One region of the Serratia sp. Sp408 genome, then DNA from elsewhere that is predicted to be linked to it. Evidence: predicted binding sites of a transcription regulator. Region 1 holds the regulator's gene; each other region holds the start of a gene.
The links. The regulator CRP, encoded in region 1, controls carbon source genes, mostly activating them, when cyclic AMP is high. The targets are predictions, from matches to a motif close to ATGTGANNNNNNTCACAT.
Positions count from the first base shown of each region.

Region 2: aaeR (HTH-type transcriptional activator AaeR) is a predicted target of CRP. The motif match lies at 5,827-5,844, and genes of this name have one in related genera.
Region 3: rbsD (D-ribose pyranase) is a predicted target of CRP. The motif match lies at 3,131-3,148, and genes of this name have one in related genera.

Region 1 covers NZ_JBXUFT010000007.1:167,961-175,790, reverse strand. Annotated here, with positions in the region: gene AC2AXP_RS18820 (LacI family DNA-binding transcriptional regulator) at 1-824, shown strand, start outside; gene AC2AXP_RS18815 (PhzF family phenazine biosynthesis protein) at 825-1,607, opposite strand; gene AC2AXP_RS18810 (LysE family translocator) at 1,618-2,220, opposite strand; gene AC2AXP_RS18805 (hydrolase) at 2,561-3,541, shown strand; gene AC2AXP_RS18800 (YheU family protein) at 3,538-3,771, shown strand; gene AC2AXP_RS18795 (phosphoribulokinase) at 3,911-4,780, shown strand; gene AC2AXP_RS18790 (OsmC family protein) at 4,834-5,241, opposite strand; gene crp (cAMP-activated global transcriptional regulator CRP) at 5,616-6,248, shown strand; gene argD (bifunctional acetylornithine/succinyldiaminopimelate transaminase) at 6,370-7,590, opposite strand; gene AC2AXP_RS18775 (aminodeoxychorismate synthase component II) at 7,723-7,830, opposite strand, start outside.
Region 2 covers NZ_JBXUFT010000002.1:246,723-254,552, reverse strand. Annotated here, with positions in the region: gene yhdP (AsmA2 domain-containing protein YhdP) at 1-1,556, shown strand, start outside; gene nit1 (deaminated glutathione amidase) at 1,553-2,413, shown strand; gene tldD (metalloprotease TldD) at 2,421-3,866, shown strand; gene uriH (uridine-preferring nucleoside hydrolase UriH) at 3,927-4,859, opposite strand; gene aaeR (HTH-type transcriptional activator AaeR) at 4,898-5,809, opposite strand; gene aaeX (p-hydroxybenzoic acid efflux pump operon protein AaeX) at 6,094-6,297, shown strand; gene aaeA (p-hydroxybenzoic acid efflux pump subunit AaeA) at 6,305-7,240, shown strand; gene aaeB (p-hydroxybenzoic acid efflux pump subunit AaeB) at 7,240-7,830, shown strand, end outside.
Region 3 covers NZ_JBXUFT010000003.1:334,568-342,397, forward strand. Annotated here, with positions in the region: gene ravA (ATPase RavA) at 1-899, opposite strand, end outside; gene kup (low affinity potassium transporter Kup) at 1,183-3,051, shown strand; gene rbsD (D-ribose pyranase) at 3,240-3,659, shown strand; gene rbsA (ribose ABC transporter ATP-binding protein RbsA) at 3,667-5,172, shown strand; gene rbsC (ribose ABC transporter permease) at 5,179-6,147, shown strand; gene rbsB (ribose ABC transporter substrate-binding protein RbsB) at 6,171-7,058, shown strand; gene rbsK (ribokinase) at 7,124-7,830, shown strand, end outside.

The DNA of each region.
Region 1 (7,830 bases):
TACGCACCGCGCGCAGCCGCATGCTGCTGGTGTTGGTGTCCAACATTACCAACCCGTTCTGCTCATTGGTGGTGCGCGGTATCGAGGAAGAAGCCGAACGCCACGGCTACCATATTCTGCTGTGTAATTCCGAATCCAACCCGACGCGCGAATCGGCCTATCTCAAACTGTTGAGCGGGAAAGTGGTGGACGGGGTGATCACCATGGATGCCGTCAGCTGCCTGCCGGGACTGACGGCAATGATCGGTGACTTTCCGTGGGTACAGTGTGGCGAAGGAGATCCGGAGTTTCGCGCCTCGTCGGTGACCATAGACAACCACCAGGCGGCGTTTGCCGGCGTACGGCTGCTGGCGGACAAGGGGCGTCAACGCATCGCCTTGATTAACAGCGATATGCGCTATCTCTATTCGCAACAGCGTGAACAGGGCTATCTGCGGGCGCTGGCGGATTTTGGCCTGAGTTACCATCGGGTGGAATACGTTGACGGGCTGGAGTATGCCGCCGGTGCGCAGGCGATGAACCGCCTGCTGGCCGACGCGCAGCCGCCGGATGCGGTATTTGCCATTTCCGACGTGGTTGCCGGCGGGGCGATGAGCGCCTTGCATCAGCGCGGACTGCGTATCCCGCAAGACGTGGCGATCATCGGCTTTGACGGCGTGCCGTTCGGCGCTATCACCACGCCGCCGCTGTCGACCATCGAGCAGCCGATGCACCAGTTCGGCATTCGCAGCGTGCAACTGCTGTTGGCAAAAATCAAGGATCCGCAGTTGGCGCCCAGCAATGAAGTACTGGACTGGCGACTGGTGGAGCGCGGCACCACCTGATTAGGCGGTAATTGATCCGCGCAGGAATATATTGGCATAGCCGCCGAGCAACGTACGCTCGCCCTGCAACTGGCAAAACAGCTCGCCACCGCGCGGCGAGATCTGCCGGGCATGCAATGCGCTACGGCCCAGCCTGGCGCTCCAGTACGGCATCAGACTGCAGTGGGCCGAGCCGGTCACCGGATCCTCGCCGCCATCCAGCGTAAAGTAGCGAGAAACGAAATCCACCTCGTCACCCGGTGCGGTGACGATCACCCCACGACCCACCGCCGCGATCAACGCCGGTATCGCCGGTTGCAGCGCCCTGACCTGCGCCTCATTGTCCAGTACCACCATTAGCGCATTGGCCTGCCACACCGCCTGCGGCTGCACGCCCAACAGCGCGGCCAGGCCTGCCGGCTCGGCGATCGGGTGCGGGGCGCGTGTCGGGAAGTCCAGAATCAGGCGTTGACCGTCCGCCGCGTCGCGTTTGACATACAGCTCTCCGCTGGCGGAACGCAGGCGCACATCGTTCAGCCCCGGGTTCAGCACATTGAGCATCACATGCGCCGCCGCCAGCGTGCCATGGCCGCATAAGTCCACTTCGCGGTACGGCGTGAACCAGCGGATGGCGGCCATGTCGCCGTCCTGCCACACAAAGCTGGTTTCCGGCAGGTTCAATTCATTGGCGATCGCCTGCATTTGCACGGCGTCCGGTGGCGCTTTCAACACATATACGCCCGCCGGATTGCCGCGCAATCCCTGGCCAACAAAGGCGTCAACGTGGAAATAATCTTCGGTCATCTGCAATCCCTTAATGCCAAATCAACAACACGCAGGCTGCGGTCAGCAACCCCATAGAAACGTTAAAGATAACCCAGGCTTTCTTGCTGCGCAGCAAACGGCCAATCACGCTGCCGAAACCGAGCCAGACGATGCCGGTGGCCAGATTCATGCCGGAAAGCCCCGCCGAGATCGCCAGAATCGAGTGATTATACCCTTCGCCGTTCAGGCTGAAGCTGGCCACCGCGCCCAGCGCCATCAGCCAGGCCTTGGGGTTGAGAAACTGCAACAGCCAACCCTGATACAGACGAATCGGCTTGGGTGGCGCGGTATCGGTGTCGAGCTTTTCATAACGGGCGGTCGCCACCTTCCACGCCAGCCACAGCAGATACAGGCTGCCAAGAATTTTCAGTGCCAGGTGCAGCGAGGGATAGACCACAATCAGGCTGCCAACGCCGAACGCCACCAGCAATAAAATGCTTTGCATGCCGAGTATGATGCCCAGCATCAGCCACAGCGAACGCATAAAGCCAAAGTTGGCGCCGGAGGTGGTTAACAACAGGTTATTCGGACCGGGCGTAATAGCGGCAACAAACAGGAAGCCGAGCATTGAAAGAAATAAACTTGATTCCATGAAACGGGTGCTCCCCACCCAAATGCGTGTGTGCGTTTACCCGTCATGCTGCAAGCTGCTTACTGGCTGGCTACGCATCCTGAGCCGAAGCACCGGGTTTGCGTAGGCGCATCGGGATGCATTCACTTGCCGCCTCGATGCAACTCGAATTATTTGGGGTATATTATTAATCATATCCCGAATCGTTGGTATGGCAGCCAAGAAGCCCGCGTGAGCATACCAGGCACTGACCGGTCAGTGATGGTCGCTGCCACTACAACGAATAAGGAAATAGTGGTATTGAAGCTAACAGTGCTCTACCGATCAGACAATAGCCGCCAATAAGAATTTTATTCACGTTATGTATGAAACCTTCCGCCCTCTCACCGGGGCCAGTAATCCGCACCTGCAAACGCTGCTGCCACGCCTGGTACGTCGTCGCGTACGACTGAAACCGCATTGGCAACGGCTGAACCTGCCTGATGGCGACTTTCTCGATCTCGCCTGGAGCGAAGACCCGCGCCTGGCGCGCGACAAACCGCGGGTAGTGCTGTTTCACGGCCTGGAAGGCAACTTCTACAGTCCGTATGCCCACGGCCTGTTGCACGCCTGGCAGCAAAAGGGCTGGCTCGGCGTGGTGATGCATTTTCGCGGTTGCAGCGGCGTGCCAAACCGCCAGCAACGCATTTACCATTCCGGTGAAACCGAAGACGCCCGCTTCTTCCTGCAATGGTTGCGCGACAGCTATGGCACTGCGCCAACCGCGGCAGTCGGCGTATCGCTCGGCGGCAATATGCTCGCCTGCTATCTGGCACAGCAGGAAGGCAATAGCCTGCTGGACGCGGCGGTGGTGGTCTCGGCACCGTTAATGCTCGAACCCTGCTCGTGGCGTATGGATCAGGGATTCTCCCGCGTATATCAGCATTACCTGCTGGGTCAGTTGAAGCAGAACGCCACGCGAAAACTGCTGCATTATCCCGGCACCCTGCCGCTGAAATTGCCGCAGTTGCAGGGCTTGCGCCGCATTCGCGATTTCGACGATCTGATTACCTCGCGCATTCACGGCTTCAGCGACGCCACGGATTATTACCGCCGTTGCAGCGCCTTGCCGCTGCTGCCGAAGATCCAGACACCGTTGCTGATCATCCATGCCAAGGACGATCCGTTCATGACCGACGAGGTGATCCCTGACCTCGCCAGCCTGCCGCACAATATCGAATATCAACTGACGGAATGCGGTGGCCACGTCGGCTTCGTCGGCGGCTCACTAAAAAAACCCTACATGTGGCTGGAATACCGCATTCCCTCCTGGCTTACCCCTTATCTGGAACAGAACACGTGATAATCCCCTGGAAAGAACTGGACAGCGAAACGCTGAATAATCTGATCGAATCCTTTGTACTGCGCGAAGGCACTGACTACGGCGAGCATGAACGTTCGCTGACGCAGAAAGTGGAGGACGTTCGCCGGCAATTGCAAAGCGGCGAAGTGCTGCTGGTGTGGTCGGAACTGCATGAAACCGTCAATATCATGCCACGTGGCCAGTTCCGTGCCGGTCAGGAAGAAATGTAATCCGCCCTATGACTGACGGGAAAAATCAGGTATCAATGTGCCATACCCTACAGCACTCGAGTTGCATCGAGGCGGCCTACAGCAAAGCAGCTGAGGTACGACGGATAAAACACGCATTTTAGACGGAGTAACATATCGTATGTCTGCCAAACATCCCGTTATCGCGGTAACCGGCTCCAGCGGAGCCGGCACCACCACTACCAGCGTGGCGTTCCGCAAAATATTCCAGCAGTTGAATATTCGCGCCGCACAGTTGGAAGGCGACAGCTTCCACCGCTACACCCGGCCGGAAATGGACGCGGCGATCCGCAAGGCGCGCGACCTCGGCCGTCATATCAGCTATTTTGGCCCCGAAGCCAACGACTTCGGCCTGCTGGAGCAGAGCTTCCGTGAATATGGCAACGGCGGCAGCGGCCGTTCACGTAAATATCTGCACACCTATGACGAAGCCGTGCCGTACAACCAGGTTCCTGGCACCTTTACACCGTGGGAAGCCCTGCCGGAACCCACCGACGTGCTGTTCTACGAAGGGCTGCACGGCGGCGTCGTCACCGATCAGCATGACGTGGCACAGCAGGTCGATCTGCTGGTCGGCGTGGTGCCAATCGTCAACCTGGAGTGGATCCAGAAGCTGATCCGCGATACTGGCGAACGCGGCCATTCTCGCGAAGCGGTGATGGATTCGGTAGTGCGTTCGATGGAAGACTATATCAACTACATCACACCGCAGTTTTCACGCACCCACATCAACTTCCAGCGCGTGCCAACGGTGGATACCTCCAACCCGTTTGCCGCCAAGGCCATCCCGTCGCTGGACGAAAGCTTTGTGGTGATCCACTTCCGCGGGCTGGATCAGATTGATTTCCCTTATCTGCTGGCGATGCTGCAAGGCTCGTTTATTTCGCACATCAATACGCTGGTGGTGCCCGGCGGCAAAATGGGACTGGCGATGGAGTTGATCATGGCACCGCTGGTGCAGCGGCTGCTGGAAGGCAAAAAGATTGAGTAGCCAGGCGACACCGGACGGGCGCGGGGAGGATTAGGCCACCGCGCCACATGCCATTAGGCCACTTCCCGGACTTCAAAGCTGTGGGTAACGCTGGCGGCCTTGCCGAGCATCAGCGCTACCGAACAGTATTTGTCGGCAGACAGATCCACCGCACGCTCCACCGCCTTGTCGCCAAGCCCTTTACCGCTGACGATAAAATGCAGGTTGATATGGGTAAATACCCGTGGTGCCTCTTCGCGACGTTCAGAGGTCAGTTTTACCTCACAATCACGCACGTCGTGACGGCCTTTTTGCAAAATCGACACCACGTCAATCGCGCTGCATCCCCCCACGGACATCAGCACCATTTCCATCGGACTTGGCGCCTTGTCACCGGCATTGCCGTCCATCAATACCTGATGGCCAGACGCCGATTCGCCAAGAAACGTTAACCCTTCAACCCATTTGACTCTTGCCTGCATGCTCATGACTCCGATTGATTCTTTGTCATCAGACTACGCGTTAGCAGCAAAACTGGCAACGGAACCTGATACTGGTCATGTGTGAGCGAGACAACACAAGACACCCGCGTCACTCTGTGCTACAAACAGAGCCGCAATAACGCTTTCTGGACAGCGCTTTCAGGGAAATGCCCACGGAAAGGCACCTTAATGTGTATGTTAACAGAATGTAGCTTGCAGCTCTCACTGCAAGTTAATATGCTAGGGCAATAGCGTATTTTTACGTCACGCCTCAAAAACGGTTAATGGTCGCCGCTCATGGACAGCCATAACACGTTTGACAGGGAACTCTGACCCCTGTGATACAGGCAGATTACAACAGAGGATAACAGCGAATGGTTCTCGGCAAACCGCAAACAGACCCTACTCTCGAATGGTTCCTGTCTCATTGCCATATCCACAAATATCCATCGAAAAGTACGCTGATTCACCAAGGTGAAAAGGCCGAAACGCTTTACTACATCGTGAAAGGCTCCGTTGCGGTGCTGATCAAGGATGAAGAAGGCAAAGAGATGATCCTGTCCTATCTCAATCAGGGCGATTTCATCGGCGAACTTGGATTATTTGAAGAAGGCCAGGAACGCAGCGCCTGGGTTAGGGCTAAAACCGCCTGTGAAGTGGCTGAAATTTCCTATAAGAAATTCCGTCAGCTGATCCAGGTGAACCCTGACATTCTGATGCGCCTGTCGGCGCAGATGGCAAGCCGCCTACAGATCACCTCAGAGAAAGTGGGTAACCTCGCCTTCCTAGACGTTACCGGCCGCATTGCGCAAACCCTGCTCAATCTGGCCAAACAGCCGGATGCCATGACTCACCCGGACGGCATGCAAATTAAAATCACCCGTCAGGAAATTGGTCAAATCGTCGGTTGTTCACGCGAAACGGTTGGCCGTATTCTGAAAATGCTCGAAGATCAAAACCTGATTTCCGCACACGGCAAAACCATCGTCGTCTACGGTACCCGTTAATCCATTAAAACGGCACGCTTCAAAAAATGCCGGTCAGTTAACGCTGACCGGCATTTTTATGCGCCGTTTACCGTGGGCACAGTCGGACATCCGATACCGTCTGCCGACCGCCAGTGGGTAGCTACCCGGCGTTGATCACGTCCTGAACCGCCAGCTCAAACAACGCCATACCGTCGGCAATATCTTGCGGCTCAACGACCAGCGACGGCGCAAATCGGATCACGTTCGGCCCGGCATTTAAAATCATCAGGCCACGCGCGGCGGCCGCGGTGAGGAAATCACGTGCCTTGCCGTGGTAAGGCGCCGTCAGTTCGGCGCCGATCAACAGCCCCATACCGCGAATCTCGCTGAAAATACGGTATTTTTCGCCAATGTCCCGCAACGCCGCAACATACAGCGTATGACGCTGTTCGACGCCGCTCAACACTTCGGCGGTATTGATCACGTCCAACGCCGCCTCCGCCACCGCGCAGGCCAGCGGATTGCCGCCATAGGTGGTGCCGTGGGTACCGACTTGCATCACCGAAGCAATCTCCTCGGTGGTCAGCATGGCGCTGACCGGGAAACCGCCGCCCAACGCTTTGGCGGTGGTCAGAATATCCGGCGTCACACCGTAGTGCATATAGGCGAACAGCTTGCCGCTGCGCCCCATACCGCTTTGCACTTCATCAAATACCAACAGCGCCTGGTGGCGATCGCACAGTTCACGCACACCTTGCAGGAACTGCGCATCCACCGGAGTAATACCGCCTTCGCCCTGAATCGGCTCCATCACCACCGCGCAGGTGTGATCGTCCATCACCGCCTTGACCGCCGCCAGATCGTTGAACGGTACATGCACGATGTCGGCCGGCTTCGGCCCGAAGCCGTCGGAATACTTCGCCTGGCCGCCAACCGAGACGGTAAACAGCGTACGGCCATGGAACGCGTTATAAAACGCGATGATTTTGGTTTTGTACGGGCTGTGGCGGGTAATGGCATAGTGGCGCGCCAGCTTGAATGCCGCTTCGTTGGCTTCGGCGCCGGAATTGGCGAAGAACACCCGATCGGCGAAAGTCGCGGCGATAAGCTTGCTGGCCAGGCGCAGCGACGGCTCGTTGGTAAAGACATTGCTGGTGTGCCACAGGGTTTCACCCTGCTGCTTCAGCGCCGCCACCAATGCCGGGTGGCAATGCCCCAGCGCAGTCACCGCAATACCGCCAGAGAAATCAATATACTCCTTGCCGTTGCTGTCCCACACTCGGCTGCCCTTGCCCTTGACGGGGACAAACTGGGCAGGTGCATAAACAGGCAGAATAACCTGGTCGAACGTATTGCGGCTGACTGGGTATTTTTCGGTCATTATTGGGTCCACCCTGAACGTGATCGGATTTTCAATGTTGCCATTAAGTGAAAATATAATCACAAAATATGCATAAAAAACCAATCAAGGGCAAACCTAAATCGCCAAAAAAGGAAAAAAACTCATAACCGGTTAACTTTTAAGGAAATTATCCAGCAGTTGGTGCCCCTGCTCGCTGAGAATGCTTTCCGGGTGAAACTGCACCCCTTCCAGCGCCAGCTGACGATGGCGGATCCCCAT
Region 2 (7,830 bases), on a different contig from region 1:
AGTTCCCCGGTATGCCGCCAGAGGTTGCCGAGGCGCTCGGCGGTAGCGCGCCGTGGAACGGCAAGGTGGCGATTAACCTGCCGCACGGCGGGGCGGCGAGTTACGATATCGGCGTTAACGCCGAGCTGAAGAATGTGAGCAGTCACTTACCTTCTCCGCTCGACAAACCGGCGGGTGAGTCGCTGCCGCTGAGCGTAAAAGTCAACGGCGGGCTGAACGGGTTCAACCTGACGGGTAGCGCCGGCAAGCAGAATCACTTCAACAGCGAATGGTCGTTTGCCAAACAGCAGGTCACCCTGGCGCGCGCCGCATGGCGTAACGGGCCGGGCACGCCGCCGCTGCCACCAAGCAAATCGCTGACGCTGAACCTACCGCCGCTGGACGGCGAAAAATGGCTGGGGCTGTTGGCGCCGGCGATGAAACAGGGCGGCAGCAGCGGCAAAGTGGGCAGTTTCAATTTCCCGACTACCGTGGCGCTGACGACTCCGCAATTGCTGTTGGGGGGACAGGCGTGGCATAAGTTGCAATTGGCGGTACAGCAACAGCTTGGCGGCGTCACCGTTGACGTCAAGGGCGAGGAGATTGACGGCGCGCTGCGGGTGGCCGACAGCGGCCCGTGGCGGGCGAATATCAAATACCTTTACTACAACCCGCAGTTTGGTGATGAGCACAGTACGCCGACGGCCACCAACCCACTGGCCGCGGCGGACCGGGTGTCGTTCCGTGGTTGGCCTTCGTTGATGCTGCGCTGTCAGTCCTGCTGGATTATGGGGCAGAATCTCGGCAAGGTAGAGGCGGATGTGACCTCGGCGGGCGACACGCTTACGTTGCAACACGGGCTGATCGATACCGGCAAGGGGCGGATGACCGCCACCGGCCTGTGGAAGCAGAATGATACGGAAGAACGTACGGCTCTGAAGGGCAAATTGTTGGGCAGCAAGATTGATGAGACCGCCAGCTTCTTTGGCCTCACCACACCGTTGAAAAATGCCCCTTACGATGTGGATTTCGATCTGCACTGGCGTGGCCAGCCGTGGAAGCCGGAGGTCAATAGCTTCAATGGCACCATGAAAATCGACATCGGCAAGGGCGAGATCGACAGTCTGGGCGGCGGGCGTGCCGGGCAGTTACTGCGTCTGGTCAGCTTCGATGCCTTGCTGCGCAAGTTGCAGTTCGACTTTAGCGATACCTTCGGCAAGGGTTTTTACTTCGATTCCATTCGCAGCACGGTATGGTCGAAAGATGGCATAATGCATACGGATAATCTATTGGTTGACGGCCTGGCGGCGGATATCGCCATGAGCGGTCAGGTCGATCTGGTAAAACGCCAGCTCGACATGGAAGCGGTTGTCGCGCCAGAGATTTCCGCCACGGTGGGCGTTGCCACCGCATTCGTGATTAACCCGATCGTGGGCGCCGCGGTGTTTGCCGCATCGAAGGTGCTGGCACCGCTATGGAACAAGATTTCGCTGATTCGCTATCACATCAGCGGCAGTATGGATCAGCCGAAAATCAACGAGGTTTTGCGCAAGCCAAAAGAGGATAAGGCGTCATGAGAAATGCGAACGTTGCGTTGTTACAACTGTGCAGTGGCGATCAGGTACGGGATAACCTGGCGCAGATTGAGCAGCAAATCAAGCAGCTCAATGCGGGAGTAAAACTGGTCATGACGCCGGAGAATGCGCTGCTGTTCGCCAACGCCGAGGCGTATCGCCACCATGCGGAAAGCGAAGGTGACGGCCCACTGCAACAGGCGGTGCGCGAAATGGCCCGCCGCTATGGCGTGTGGCTGCTGGTGGGCTCGATGCCATTAATCAGCCGCGAAAACCCGCAGCGTATTACCACCAGCAGCCTGCTGTTTGACGATCGGGGCGACATTCGCGCCCGTTACGACAAATTGCACATGTTTGACGTTGATATCAACGATATGCACGCGCATTATCGCGAATCGGATACCTACCAGCATGGACAGCAGCTGACGGTGGTGGATACGCCGGTAGGGCGTCTGGGCATGACGGTATGCTACGATCTGCGTTTCCCCGCGCTGTATCAGGCGCTGCGCGATCAAGGGGCTGAACTGATTTCCGTGCCGGCGGCGTTTACCCGCGTTACCGGTGAAGCCCACTGGGAAATCCTGCTGCGCGCGCGGGCAATTGAAAACCAGTGCATCCTGCTGGCGCCGGCGCAGGTGGGCCGGCATGGTCTGACGCGCCGTACCTGGGGCCACACGATGGCGGTGGACGGCTGGGGCAAGATCCTGGCCGAGAACCCGGACGCGGTTTCTGCGCTGAAAGTCCGTGTCGACACCGGCGTGCTGAAAACCATGCGCGCCCAGATGCCGGTGCAGCAGCACAACAGATTCCAGACGTCGCTGACGGCGCCGTTTGAAAACACATCCTCCAATAAAGAGTGAAGAAATTATGAGTTTGACGCTTGTCAGTGAACACTTACTTGCTGCGAATAAGCTGAGTCATCAGGACCTGTTCGCCGTATTAGGGCAACTGGCCGAGCGCCGCATCGACTATGCCGATCTGTATTTTCAGTCCAGCTATCACGAAGCGTGGGTGATTGAAGACGGTATCATTAAAGATGGCTCTTACAATATCGATCAGGGCGTCGGCGTGCGTGCGGTCAGCGGTGAAAAGACCGGATTTGCCTATGCCGACCAGATCACCCTCAATGCGTTGCAGCAAAGCGCGCAAGCGGCGCGCAGCATTGTACGCGAGCAGGGCGACGGCAAAGCCCGTACCCTGGGTGAAATCAGCCACCCGGCAATGTACTCGCTGCTCGATCCGCTGCAAAGTCTGCCGCGCGAAGAGAAAATTGCGTTGTTGCATCGGGTGGATAAAGTGGCCCGCGCCGCCGACAAGCGGGTGCAGGAAGTGAGTGCCAGCATTACCGGCGTGTATGAGCAGGTGCTGGTTGCCGCTACCGACGGCACGCTGGCGGCAGACGTTCGTCCCTTGGTGCGTCTTTCGGTCAGCGTGCTGGTCGAGGAAGACGGCAAGCGCGAGCGCGGCTCCAGCGGTGGCGGCGGTCGTTTTGGCTATGACTACTTCCTGGAAGTGGTCGGCGGTGAAACGCGTGCCGACGCCTTTGCCAAAGAGGCGGTGCGCATGGCGTTGGTGAACCTTTCCGCCATTGCCGCGCCGGCGGGCGGCATGCCGGTGGTGCTGGGCGCCGGTTGGCCTGGCGTGCTGCTGCACGAAGCGGTAGGACACGGGCTGGAAGGCGATTTTAACCGTCGCGGTACGTCGGTGTTCAGCGGTCAAATGGGGCAACTGGTGGCATCCGAGCTCTGTACCGTGGTGGATGACGGCACGCTGCAAGGGCGTCGCGGCTCACTGGCTATCGACGATGAAGGCGTGCCGGGTCAATATAATGTGTTGATCGAAAACGGCATTCTGAAAGGCTACATGCAGGACAAACTCAACGCGCGTCTGATGGGCGTTGCGCCGACCGGCAATGGTCGGCGGGAATCTTACGCCCATCTGCCGATGCCGCGCATGACCAACACCTATATGCTGGCCGGCAAGTCGACACCGGAAGAGATCGTCGCCAGCGTAGAATATGGCCTGTATGCACCGAACTTCGGCGGCGGCCAGGTGGATATCACCTCAGGTAAGTTCGTGTTCTCCACGTCGGAAGCCTATCTGATCGAAAACGGCCGCATCACCAAACCGGTGAAGGGGGCAACGCTGATCGGTTCGGGGATCGAAGCGATGCAGCAGATATCGATGGTCGGCAACGATCTGGCGCTGGACAAGGGCGTCGGCGTTTGCGGCAAAGAGGGGCAAAGCCTGCCGGTCGGCGTGGGTCAACCAACGCTGAAGCTGGATAATCTGACCGTGGGCGGTACCGCGTAACCCTCTGTCATTGCAATAATAAAGGGCGCACAGGCGCTCTTTATTGTTGATGTCGAGGTCTCAGCCAATCCTTTCCAGCGCGTCCACCACCAGACCCCAGAACTTGTCTTGATCCAGCGTCATGGCTACCTGGGTATGGCAATCCTGCGGCGCAGGAAAACGGAAGTCCGCCACCGTCATGCCCAGCGTCAGGGTGCCGGTCAGTTCAATATCTATCGGTACCTTGCGTACCGTCATCACGCTCGGATCGATAACATAGGCGACCGCGCACGGGTCGTGAACCGGCGGTGCGTCAAACCCCTGCGCCTGTCGATACATCTGGCCGAAAAATTGCAGCAGTTCACCGACAAAGGTCGCCGGCGCGCTATCAATGGCGGCAATGCGCTGGCAGACCTGCGGCGTAGCGAGCGCCTGGTGGGTCAGATCCAGCCCCACCATGGTCAGCGGCCAACGTTCATTGAACACGATATGTGCGGCTTCCGGATCGATCTTGATATTGAACTCCGCCACCGCGCTCCAGTTGCCGACGTGATAGCCACCGCCCATCAGCACCACCTCCTTCACCCGCTCGGCGATGCGTGGCTCTTTGCGTACCGCCATGGCGATATTGGTCAGGCCACCGGTGGGTACCAGCGTCACGCTGCCTGGCGGATGAGCCATCACCGTGTCGATGATTACATCGATGGCATGTCGCGCATCCAGCGTCAGCGTGGGATCGGGCAACCGTGGGCCGTCCAGCCCCGACTCGCCATGAATATCCGCCGCGACTTCGATATTGCGCACCAGCGGCCGCGAACAGCCGGCGGCAAACGGCACACCGGTAATATTGGCGATGCGCGCCACCGCCAGCGCGTTGCGCGTGACCTTATCCAGCGTCTGGTTGCCGACCACCGTGGTTACCGCCAGCAGCTCAATCTCCGGGTTGCCCCAGGCGAGCAGCAGGGCGATGGCGTCATCATGTCCGGGATCGCAGTCCAATATGATTTTTTTCATTTTTATTCCCATTGCACACAGCGGCAGCGCGGTTGGCGTTAACGATATTCTTGATAGACTTCGCTCACTTTTTTGAAGTATTCAGTTAAGTAATTAATGCAGACTTCCACCTTGAGCGGCAGCTTGTCCTTTTCGGTATACAGCGCGTACACCGGCCGTGGATCCGAATGGTAGCGTTTGAACAGGATCTCGATCTCGCCGCGCTTGATCTCTTCGATCACCCACATCAGCGGCGCATAGGCGATGCCGGCGCCGGCTTTCAGCCAGCGGATCATGGTCTGCGAGTCGTTGGTGACGAAGCGTCCCTGCGGCGAAATGCGCGTACTGATGCCCTCGGGGGCAATCAGTTCAAACTCGCTGTCTGGCCGCACGCTGTATTCCAGCCAGGAAAAATTGACCATATCGTTAGGTTTTTGCGGCGTGCCGTGCTGCGCCAGATAGCTTTTGGCGGCGCATATCACCATCGGCATCGAACCGAGGCGTTTTGAAAACAGGCTCGAATCCTGTAACGCACCAACGCGGATCACCACGTCCAACCCATCGGCGATCAGATCCGGTGCCGGAATGCCGGTGACCAGATTGACCGTCAGACCAGGATACTCCTTCAGCATGTCGGCGGTCATGGTTGCCAGCACGTTTTGCGCCATGGTGGACGAACTGCCAATGCGCAACGTTCCGGTTGGCGTATTGTTAAAAGCGTACAGCTGCTCGTGCACCTCGCTCACTTCCTGTAGCATGCGCCGGCAGCCCTGATAGTAAATCTTGCCGGCTTCGGTCAGACCAATGCTGCGCGTGCTGCGGTTAAGCAGCTTCACCTGTAACTCATTTTCCAGTTTGGACACTGTCTGGCTGATGGATGAAACGCTCATGTCAAGTTGACGTGCTGCGGCGGTAAACGACCCGCACTCAACGACTTTGGCGTACACCGACATCCGTTTAAGTCTTTCCATTGTTCACTCTGGCTTAAAAGTGATTTAGATCACAGATTGTTGATGCCTTGATAGTAAGCAGGCTAATATAACGCGGTCAAAGATGCTTTAGCGGCGTCACCGCCCCCCGGTTACCCTCGCATTCCCATTCGCGGACGCAGTTCTGAGTTTAACCCTTTTTCAGGTTCGTGACCTGGACAACCCGTCTGGTCATCACCTTGTGGCGTGCTTCCGCTAGAATGTAAAGAGAATGTGAATGAGTAGGGTGTTTGTTCTCCGGTGTAGTGAACAATAAGGATAAAGTAATGAGTTTGCTTCCGGTTATGGTCATCTTCGGATTGTCGTTTCCACCGGTATTTTTTGAGTTGATCGTCTCGCTGGCGCTGTTCTTTGTGCTACGTCGGTTGTTGCAACCGACCGGCATCTACGACTTTGTCTGGCATCCGGCGCTGTTCAATACCGCGCTGTATTGCTGCCTGTTTTATCTGATTTCGTGTCTTTTCGTTTGAGGTCGCTGTGAAAACTTTTTCAATAAAAATAGCCAGAATCGCGATCACTTTGATTCTTGTCCTGCTGGGGATTGTCGCGGTGTTCAAGGCCTGGGTGTTCTACACCGAATCCCCCTGGACGCGGGATGCCAAATTCACCGCCGATGTGGTGGCGATCGCGCCTGACGTCAGCGGCCTGCTGACCAGCGTACCGGTAGTGGATAACCAACTGGTGAAACAGGGGCAGGTGCTGTTTGTCATCGATCAGCCGCGTTATCAGCAGGCGCTGGCGGAAGCCAACGCTGACGTCGCCTATTACCAGACGCTGGCAGCGGAGAAAAAACGCGAAGCCGGTCGCCGGGTGAAACTGGGTATCCAGGCGATGTCGCAGGAAGAGATCGATCAGGCCAACAACGTACTGCAAACCGTGCAGCATCAGTTGGCGAAGTCGATTGCGGTGCGCGACCTGGCCAAGCTGGATCTGGAACGTACCACGGTGCGTGCGCCGGCCGACGGCTGGATCACCAATCTTAACGTGCACGCCGGTGAATTCATCACCCGTGGCTCGACCGCCGTTGCGCTGGTCAAAAAGAATACCTTCTACGTACTGGCTTATCTGGAAGAAACCAAACTGCACGGTCTGAGCAAAGGCGATCGGGTAGAAATCACCCCATTGGGCAGCAACCGTATCATGCACGGTACGGTAGACAGCGTGGCAGCCGGGGTGAACAACAGCAGCAGCACCAATGACAGCAAAGGGCTGGCGGCCATCGACAGCAACCTGGAATGGGTGCGTCTGGCGCAACGTGTGCCGGTAAAAATCATTCTCGACGCCGAGGATCAGCAACATCCGTATCCGGCCGGCACCACCGCGACGGTAGTGGTTACCGGCAAGGGCGATCGCGACCGGGACGGCAGTTCACCTTTTGTACGCCTGATGCATCGGCTGCGTGAGTTCGGTTAATGAATAGTCCGACGTTCATACGCCTGCGGTTTGCCTTCAAACTGAGCTTTGCCATCGTCTTTGCGCTGTTTGTCGGCTTTCACCTCAATCTGGAAACGCCGCGCTGGTCTGCCATGACCGCCGCCATCGTCGCAGCCGGACCGGCGTTTGCCGCCGGCGGTGAGCCGTTTTCCGGCGCCATCCGCCACCGCGGCTGGCTGCGCATCATCGGCACCTTCATCGGCTGTTTCGTCGGCCTGATTATTATCGTCACTACCGCGCGTGCGCCGGTGGTGATGCTGATGCTGTGCTGCGTCTGGGCCGGTTTTTGCACCTGGGTTTCCTCGCTGATTAAAGTGGAAAACTCCTACGCCTGGGGATTGGCCGGTTATACCGCGCTGATTATCATCGTGACCGTCGCCACCAGCGAGTCACACTTGCTGGAAGCCCCGCAGTTTGCGGTCGAGCGCTGTAGCGAAATCGTGCTGGGCATCGTCAGCGCGGTGCTGGCGGATCTGATTTTTTCTCCGCGCTCGATCAAACAGGATATTGATCGTGCGGTGGACAAACTGCTGGTGGAACAGTACCAACTGATGCAGATGTGCGTCAGC
Region 3 (7,830 bases), on a different contig from region 1:
TGGTCGATTTGCTGCTGGATCAGCTTCAACGAAGTCATATCGTGCCACAGGCAGTCTTTCAGCAGCATCAGATCGATTGGCGCAATGGCGTCTCGACCGCTGAAAAAGGCGCAGGCCTGCAACAGGCGCAGCGCTTTTTTCCAGCGGCGGTCGGAGACGTAGGGCGCCTGTTCCAATGCGTCCAGCCGCTGGCGCAGCTGGAAAATCAGATCAAAACAGCCTTCCGGCAGCGCGACGCTGTCAATCTGCGCCTGCCACTGGTAAAACTCTTCATCACTGACGCTCAGCGCGTCGGGCACCGGGTTGTCGCTGTCGTTTTGTCGACTGGTCAACAGTGCGCGGAAATTCTGCTTGTCTTGCACTTTGTCCAGCCACAGACGGATCAGCATGCGGTCATACAACGCTTCCAGGCTGCTGTCGGCCTCTGGCAGCTCATTCGATGCGGTAACCAGCAGGCGCAGCGGGATCGGCTCTTCGCTGTTGCCGTTGCGAAAGCGGCGTTCGTTGATGGCGGTCAACAAGGTATTGAGGATCGCCGGCCCGGCCTTCCATATTTCATCGAGAAACACGATTTCCGCTTCCGGCAGGTAACCGGCGGTCAGACGTTGATAGCGCCCTTCGTCTTTCAGCGCTTGAATCGACAGTGGACCGAACACTTCCTCCGGCGTGGAGAAGCGCGTCATTAAATATTCGAACGAACGGGCGCTGCGAAAGGCAAACTTCAGGCGGCGGGCGATCAGGCTTTTCGCGATACCCGGCGGACCAAGCAAAAATACGCTCTCGCCGCTCAAGGCCGCCAGCAGGCATAGCCGAATTGCCTCCTGTCGCTCATAAAGGCCGCTCTCCAGCGCGCTGCTGAGACGGGAAATTCGTTCTGCCAATAATGATGAAGACGCCATAATTTTGCCGCGTTGTCCGAGAGTTAGCCAATATTGTTCGAGAAGCCGATAATAAACCACCATTATTTTTAATGGTATAGCTTGTTGATTAGTAAAATTTTTCTATTATCAAAAAGGTTGCCTACTCACATTTTGTGATTTTTTCGCGGCATATTAAAGGGTAGGCAAGCAGGATAATTCGTGCATACTGTGCGCCTTTTGGTGGACGTAACGGATCTTAGAGCCCGTATCCCTGGTTGATGCGGATGCATCGCTAACGGTTGTTCTAGTTAAAGAAACGCATATGAGCACAGAACGCAAGCAGTCCCTATCCGCAGTAACCCTGGCGGCCATCGGCGTGGTATACGGTGATATTGGCACCAGCCCGCTTTATACCCTCAGAGAGTGTTTCTCTGGCCATTATGGTTTTGATGTCCGACCCGATGTGGTCTTTGGCTTTTTGTCGCTGATTTTCTGGATGCTGGTGATCATCGTCTCACTGAAGTATCTGACGTATGTAATGCGCGCAGACAACGCCGGCGAAGGCGGCATCTTGACCCTGATGTCGTTGGCCGGGCGCAATACCACCGCGCGTTCGACCGCCGTACTGGTGATCCTCGGTCTGATCGGCGGCAGCTTCTTTTATGGCGAGGTGGTGATCACCCCGGCTATCTCGGTGATGTCGGCCATTGAAGGGCTGGAAATCGCCGCGCCGTCGCTGGATCCCTTTATTGTCCCGCTATCGATACTGGTACTGACCCTGCTGTTTGTCATCCAGAAACACGGCACTGGCAGCGTCGGCAAGCTGTTCGCGCCGGTGATGCTGGTCTGGTTCCTGACGCTGGCGGTGTTGGGCGTACGCAGCATCATCGCCAATCCAGAGGTGTTGCAAGCGCTGAACCCAAGCTGGGCGCTGAATTTCTTCCTTGAATACAAAAAAGTCTCATTCTTCGCGCTGGGCGCGGTGGTGCTGGCGATCACCGGTGTGGAAGCGCTGTACGCCGATATGGGCCACTTCGGCAAGTTCCCGATTCGCCTGGCCTGGTTTACCGTGGTATTGCCGTCACTGGTGCTGAACTATTTTGGCCAGGGCGCGCTGTTGCTGAAGGATCCCGAAGCGATTAAAAACCCATTCTTCCTGCTGGCGCCTGATTGGGCACTGGTTCCGTTGCTGATACTGGCGACGCTGGCCACGGTTATCGCCTCGCAGGCGGTGATTTCCGGCGTGTTTTCCCTGACGCGTCAGGCGGTGCGTTTGGGGTATCTGTCACCGATGCGCATTATCCATACTTCGGAAATGGAGTCAGGCCAGATCTACATTCCGGTGGTGAACTGGATGCTGTATATCGCGGTCGTGCTGGTGATCCTCGGTTTTGAGCATTCCAGCAACCTGGCGGCGGCCTACGGCATCGCCGTCACTGGCACCATGGTGCTGACCAGCATTCTGGTGACCTCGGTGGCGATCAAGAACTGGCACTGGAACCGCTTTTTGGCCGTCGGCATTTTAGCCATCCTGCTATTTATTGACGTGCCGATGTTTTCCGCCAATGCGTTGAAACTGTTCTCTGGCGGTTGGTTGCCGCTGACCATCGGGCTGGTGATGTTTATCGTAATGACCACCTGGAAGAGCGAGCGTTTCCGCCTGCTGCGCCGAATGCACGAACATGGCAACTCACTGGAGGCGCTGATCGCATCGCTGGAGAAATCGCCACCGGTACGCGTTCCGGGCACCGCCGTATTTATGTCGCGGGCGATTAACGTGATTCCGTTTGCCCTGCTGCATAACCTCAAGCACAACAAAGTGTTGCATGAACGGGTTGTGCTGCTGACGCTGCGCACCGAAGACGCGCCCTATGTGCACAACGTGCGTCGGGTGACCATTGAACAGCTGTCGCCAAGCTTCTGGCGTGTGGTGGCGAGCTACGGCTGGCGTGAAACGCCGAACGTGGAGGAGGTTTTCCACCGCTGCGGGCTGGAAGGGTTACCGTGCCGCATGATGGAAACGTCATTCTTTATGTCGCACGAGTCGCTGATCCTCACCAAGCGCCCGTGGTATCTGTTCCTGCGCGGAAAATTGTTCATCGCGCTGAGCCGCAATGCGCTGCGCGCACCGGATCAGTTCGAAATACCGCCGAATCGGGTGATCGAACTGGGTACCCAGGTCGAGATCTGATTTCGCCGGGGTTCAATCAGGCTCTGCCATCGTGCAGAGCCTTTTTTATTTGTGCCGTTTGCCTAACGTGATCGAAACGTTTCGATGGTGATCACATTTCCCGCTTTCCGCCGTTGCCTTCCCCTGCCGATTTTTTACACTCTATGGCGAGCGAAACGTTTCGCTCACGAAGTGACGTGGAGTGATAAATGAAAAAAGGTCTGCTACTCAATTCTGACATTTCTGCGCTGGTGGCGCGGTTGGGTCATACCGACCAGATAACCCTTTGCGATGCCGGATTGCCGATTCCGGCTGCGACACCGCGCATCGATCTGGCGCTGACGCAAGGCGTACCGACGTTTTTGCAGGTGTTGGCAACGGTAACGCAGGAAATGCAGGTCGAAAGTGCTCTGCTGGCGGAGGAAATCGTCAAGCAGAACCCGTCGCTCCATGAGGCGCTGTTGGCGCAACTGGCGCAGCTGGGTCAGGCGCAGGGCAACACCGTCAGCGTGCGTTACATCAGCCACGCTGAATTCAAGGCGCAAACCGAACACAGTCGTGCGGTGATCCGCAGTGGCGAATGCTCGCCGTACGCGAATGTGATCCTGTGCGCCGGCGTAACTTTCTGAGGCATTTATGCAACCTTTATTGCAACTGAAAGGGATTGATAAAGCCTTCCCCGGGGTGAAAGCGCTGTCCGGCGCGGCGCTTAGCGTGTATCCCGGCAGGGTGATGGCGCTGGTGGGCGAAAACGGCGCTGGCAAATCCACCATGATGAAAGTGCTGACCGGTATCTACAGTAAAGACGCCGGCAGCCAGCATTTTCTCGGCAAAGAGGTGGCATTTAACGGTCCAAAAGACTCGCAGGACGCCGGCATCGGCATTATCCATCAGGAATTGAACCTGATCCCGCAGCTGACGATTGCAGAAAACATCTTTCTTGGCCGCGAGTTCGTCAACCGCTTTGGCCGTATCGACTGGCCGCGCATGTACGCCGAAGCCGACAAACTGTTGGCGCGGCTCAACCTGCGTTACAGCAGCCACCGGCTGGTGGGCGAGCTGTCGATCGGCGATCAGCAGATGGTGGAAATTGCCAAGGTGCTGAGCTTCGAGTCGAAAGTGATCATTATGGATGAGCCGACCGATGCGCTGACCGACACCGAAACCGCCTCTTTATTTAAGGTGATCAACGAACTGAAAGCGCAAGGGCGCGGCATTGTTTACATCTCGCACCGCCTGAAAGAGATATTTGAAATCTGCGATGACGTCACGGTGTTCCGCGACGGACAGTTTATTGCCGAACGTCCGGTCAGCGAACTGCACGAAGACTCGCTGATCGAAATGATGGTCGGCCGCAAACTGGAAGAGCAGTACCCACGCCTGAATTTGCCGCGTGGTAAAAAACGTTTGCAGGTCAGCCATCTTTCCGGCTCCGGGGTACATGACGTCAGTTTCGATCTCTACCAGGGCGAAATCCTGGGCGTATCCGGATTGATGGGCGCCGGGCGCACCGAGCTGATGAAGATCCTTTACGGCGCCGCCGCGCGCCGCAGCGGGAGTGTCACCCTGGACGGCCGCGAGGTGAACCCCCATTCCCCACAGGACGGTCTGGCCAACGGCATCGTCTACATTTCGGAAGACCGTAAGCGTGACGGACTGGTATTGGGCATGTCGGTGAAGGAAAACATGTCGCTGACCGCCCTGCGTTATTTCAGCCGCGCCGGCGGTGGGCTTAAGCATGCGGAAGAACGGCTGGCTGTCGGGGACTTCATTCGTTTGTTCAATGTAAAAACCCCTTCAATGGATCAGCCCATCGGCCTGCTTTCCGGTGGCAACCAACAGAAAGTGGCGATCGCCCGTGGGCTGATGACCCGGCCGAAGGTATTGATCCTTGATGAACCGACGCGCGGCGTCGACGTCGGAGCCAAGAAAGAAATCTACCAGTTGATCAACCAGTTTAAACAGGAAGGGCTCAGTATCATTTTGGTGTCTTCCGAAATGCCGGAAGTGCTGGGGATGAGCGATCGCGTACTGGTGATGCATGAAGGCCACCTCAGCGGGGAATTCCCGATTGAGCAGGCTACTCAGGAAGCGTTGATGGCTGCGGCCGTCGGCAAGCAATACGGCGTAAAGCAGGAGTAATCAGATATGAGTTCCCAGACTATCGCAGCTAAGCGCTGGTTCAGTAAAGAATGGCTGTTAGAACAGAAGTCGCTGATTGCGCTGCTGGTGCTGATCGCCGTGGTTTCAACCATGAGTCCGAACTTCTTCACCGTGAACAACCTGTTCAACATTCTGCAACAGACGTCGGTGAATGCCATTATGGCGGTCGGCATGACGCTGGTTATTCTGACCTCCGGCATCGATCTGTCGGTGGGGTCATTGCTGGCTCTGACCGGCGCGGTTGCTGCGTCGATCGTCGGATTTGAAGTCAACGCCGTGGTGGCGGTTGCCGCCGCGTTGGCGCTGGGGGCTGCGGTAGGCGCCTGTACTGGCGTGATCGTCGCCAAAGGCAAAGTCCAGGCGTTTATCGCCACGCTGGTCATGATGCTGTTGCTGCGCGGGGTGACCATGGTGTACACCAACGGTAGCCCGATCAATACCGGTTTTACCGACGTGGCGGATACCTTCGGCTGGTTCGGCATCGGCCGTCCGCTGGGCGTACCGACGCCGATCTGGATCATGGCCATCGTGTTTATTGCCGCCTGGTACATGCTGCACCATACCCGCCTGGGCCGCTACATTTACGCACTGGGTGGCAACGAAGCGGCGACCCGTCTGTCCGGTATCAGCGTCGACCGCGTCAAGATCATCGTTTATTCGTTGTGCGGCCTGTTGGCAGCGCTGGCCGGAGTGATCGAAGTTGCTCGCCTTTCCTCTGCGCAACCGACCGCCGGTACCGGTTATGAACTGGACGCCATCGCCGCAGTGGTGCTGGGTGGCACCAGCCTGGCGGGCGGTAAAGGACGGATCGTCGGTACGCTGATCGGTGCGCTGATCCTTGGTTTCTTGAATAACGGACTGAATTTGCTGGGTGTTTCTTCCTACTACCAAATGATCGTGAAGGCGGTAGTCATACTGCTGGCGGTTCTGGTAGACAATAAAAGTAACAAGTAACCTCCCCTACAGGAATCACGACCATGAAAATGAAAAAACTGGCAGTACTGGCTTCAGCTTTTGCGCTGAGCGCCACCCTGAGCGCGAATGCGCTGGCGAAAGACACCATTGCACTGGTGGTATCGACGTTGAACAACCCGTTCTTTGTTTCAATGAAGGAGGGGGCGCAGCAGGAAGCCAACAAGCTGGGTTACAACCTGGTGGTGCTGGATTCACAAAATAATCCGGCGAAGGAATTGGCCAACGTGCAGGATCTGATGGTGCAGAACCCGAAACTGCTGTTGATCAACCCAACCGACTCCGATGCGGTCGGCAACGCCATCAAAATGGCCAACCAGGCTAAAATCCCGGTAATTACGCTCGATCGCGTGGCGTCAAAAGGCGAGGTGGTCAGCCACATTGCCTCGGATAACCGCGTGGGAGGCAAAATGGCCGGTGACTTTATCGCCAAGAAGGTAGGGACCGACGCCAAGGTGATTCAGCTGGAAGGGATTGCCGGCACCTCTGCCGCGCGTGAGCGAGGCGAAGGCTTCAAACAGTCGCTGGATCAGAACAAATTCACGCTGTTGGCCAGTCAGCCGGCCGATTTCGATCGTACCAAGGGCTTGAACGTAATGCAGAACCTGCTGACCGCACATCCACAGGTTCAGGCGGTGTTCGCGCAGAATGACGAAATGGCGCTGGGTGCCCTACGCGCACTGCAGACCGCCGGTAAAACCGACGTGGTAGTCGTGGGCTTTGATGGCACCGCCGACGGTGTAAAAGCGGTTGAAGGTGGCAAACTGGCGGCAACCGTGGCGCAGCGTCCGGATCAGATCGGCGTCATCGGCGTCGAAACCGCCGATAAAGTACTGAAAGGCGAGAAAGTACCGGCTACTATCCCGGTAGATCTGAAACTGGTCACCCAATAAGTGTGATCGCGTGCCGCCGGAACGAGCGTTGTCGGTGGCGCGCACTGCAAGCAGGAAACAATGCGATGGAAACAGGAAAGCTGGTGGTTCTGGGTAGCATCAATGCTGACCATATCCTTAATGTCGACCAGTTCCCCCGGCCGGGCGAAACGGTGATCGGGAAGCAGTATAAAGTGGCGTTTGGCGGCAAGGGGGCCAACCAGGCAGTTGCTGCCGGCCGCAGCGGCGCGGATATCGCCTTTATTGCCTGCGTGGGCGCAGATGATATTGGTGAACGCATTCGCCAACAGTTGGCCGGCGACCAGATTGATACTCAGCCTGTTGAAGCCATCGATGGCAGTACTACCGGCGTGGCGCTGATATTCGTTAACGGTGACGGTGAGAACGTGATTGGCATCGATGCTGGCGCCAATGCGGCACTCACGCCGCAATATCTTGAACGTTACCGGCAGTCGGTGATCGACGCGGCGGCGTTGCTGATGCAGCTTGAGTCGCCGCTGGAAAGCGTTATCGCTGCGGCGCGGCTGGCAAAACAGCACGCTACCCGGGTGATCCTCAACCCGGCGCCGGCACGGGAATTGCCGGATGAACTGTTGGCGATGATCGACATGATTACCCCCAACGAGACCGAAGCACAGCGTTTGACCGGAATTGCTGTCAATAATGATGCTGATGCGGCGCGTGCTGCCAGCGTGCTGCATGCTAAAGGCATCGAAACGGTGTTGATCACCCTTGGCAGCCGAGGCGTGTGGCTGAGTGAAAACGGTGACGG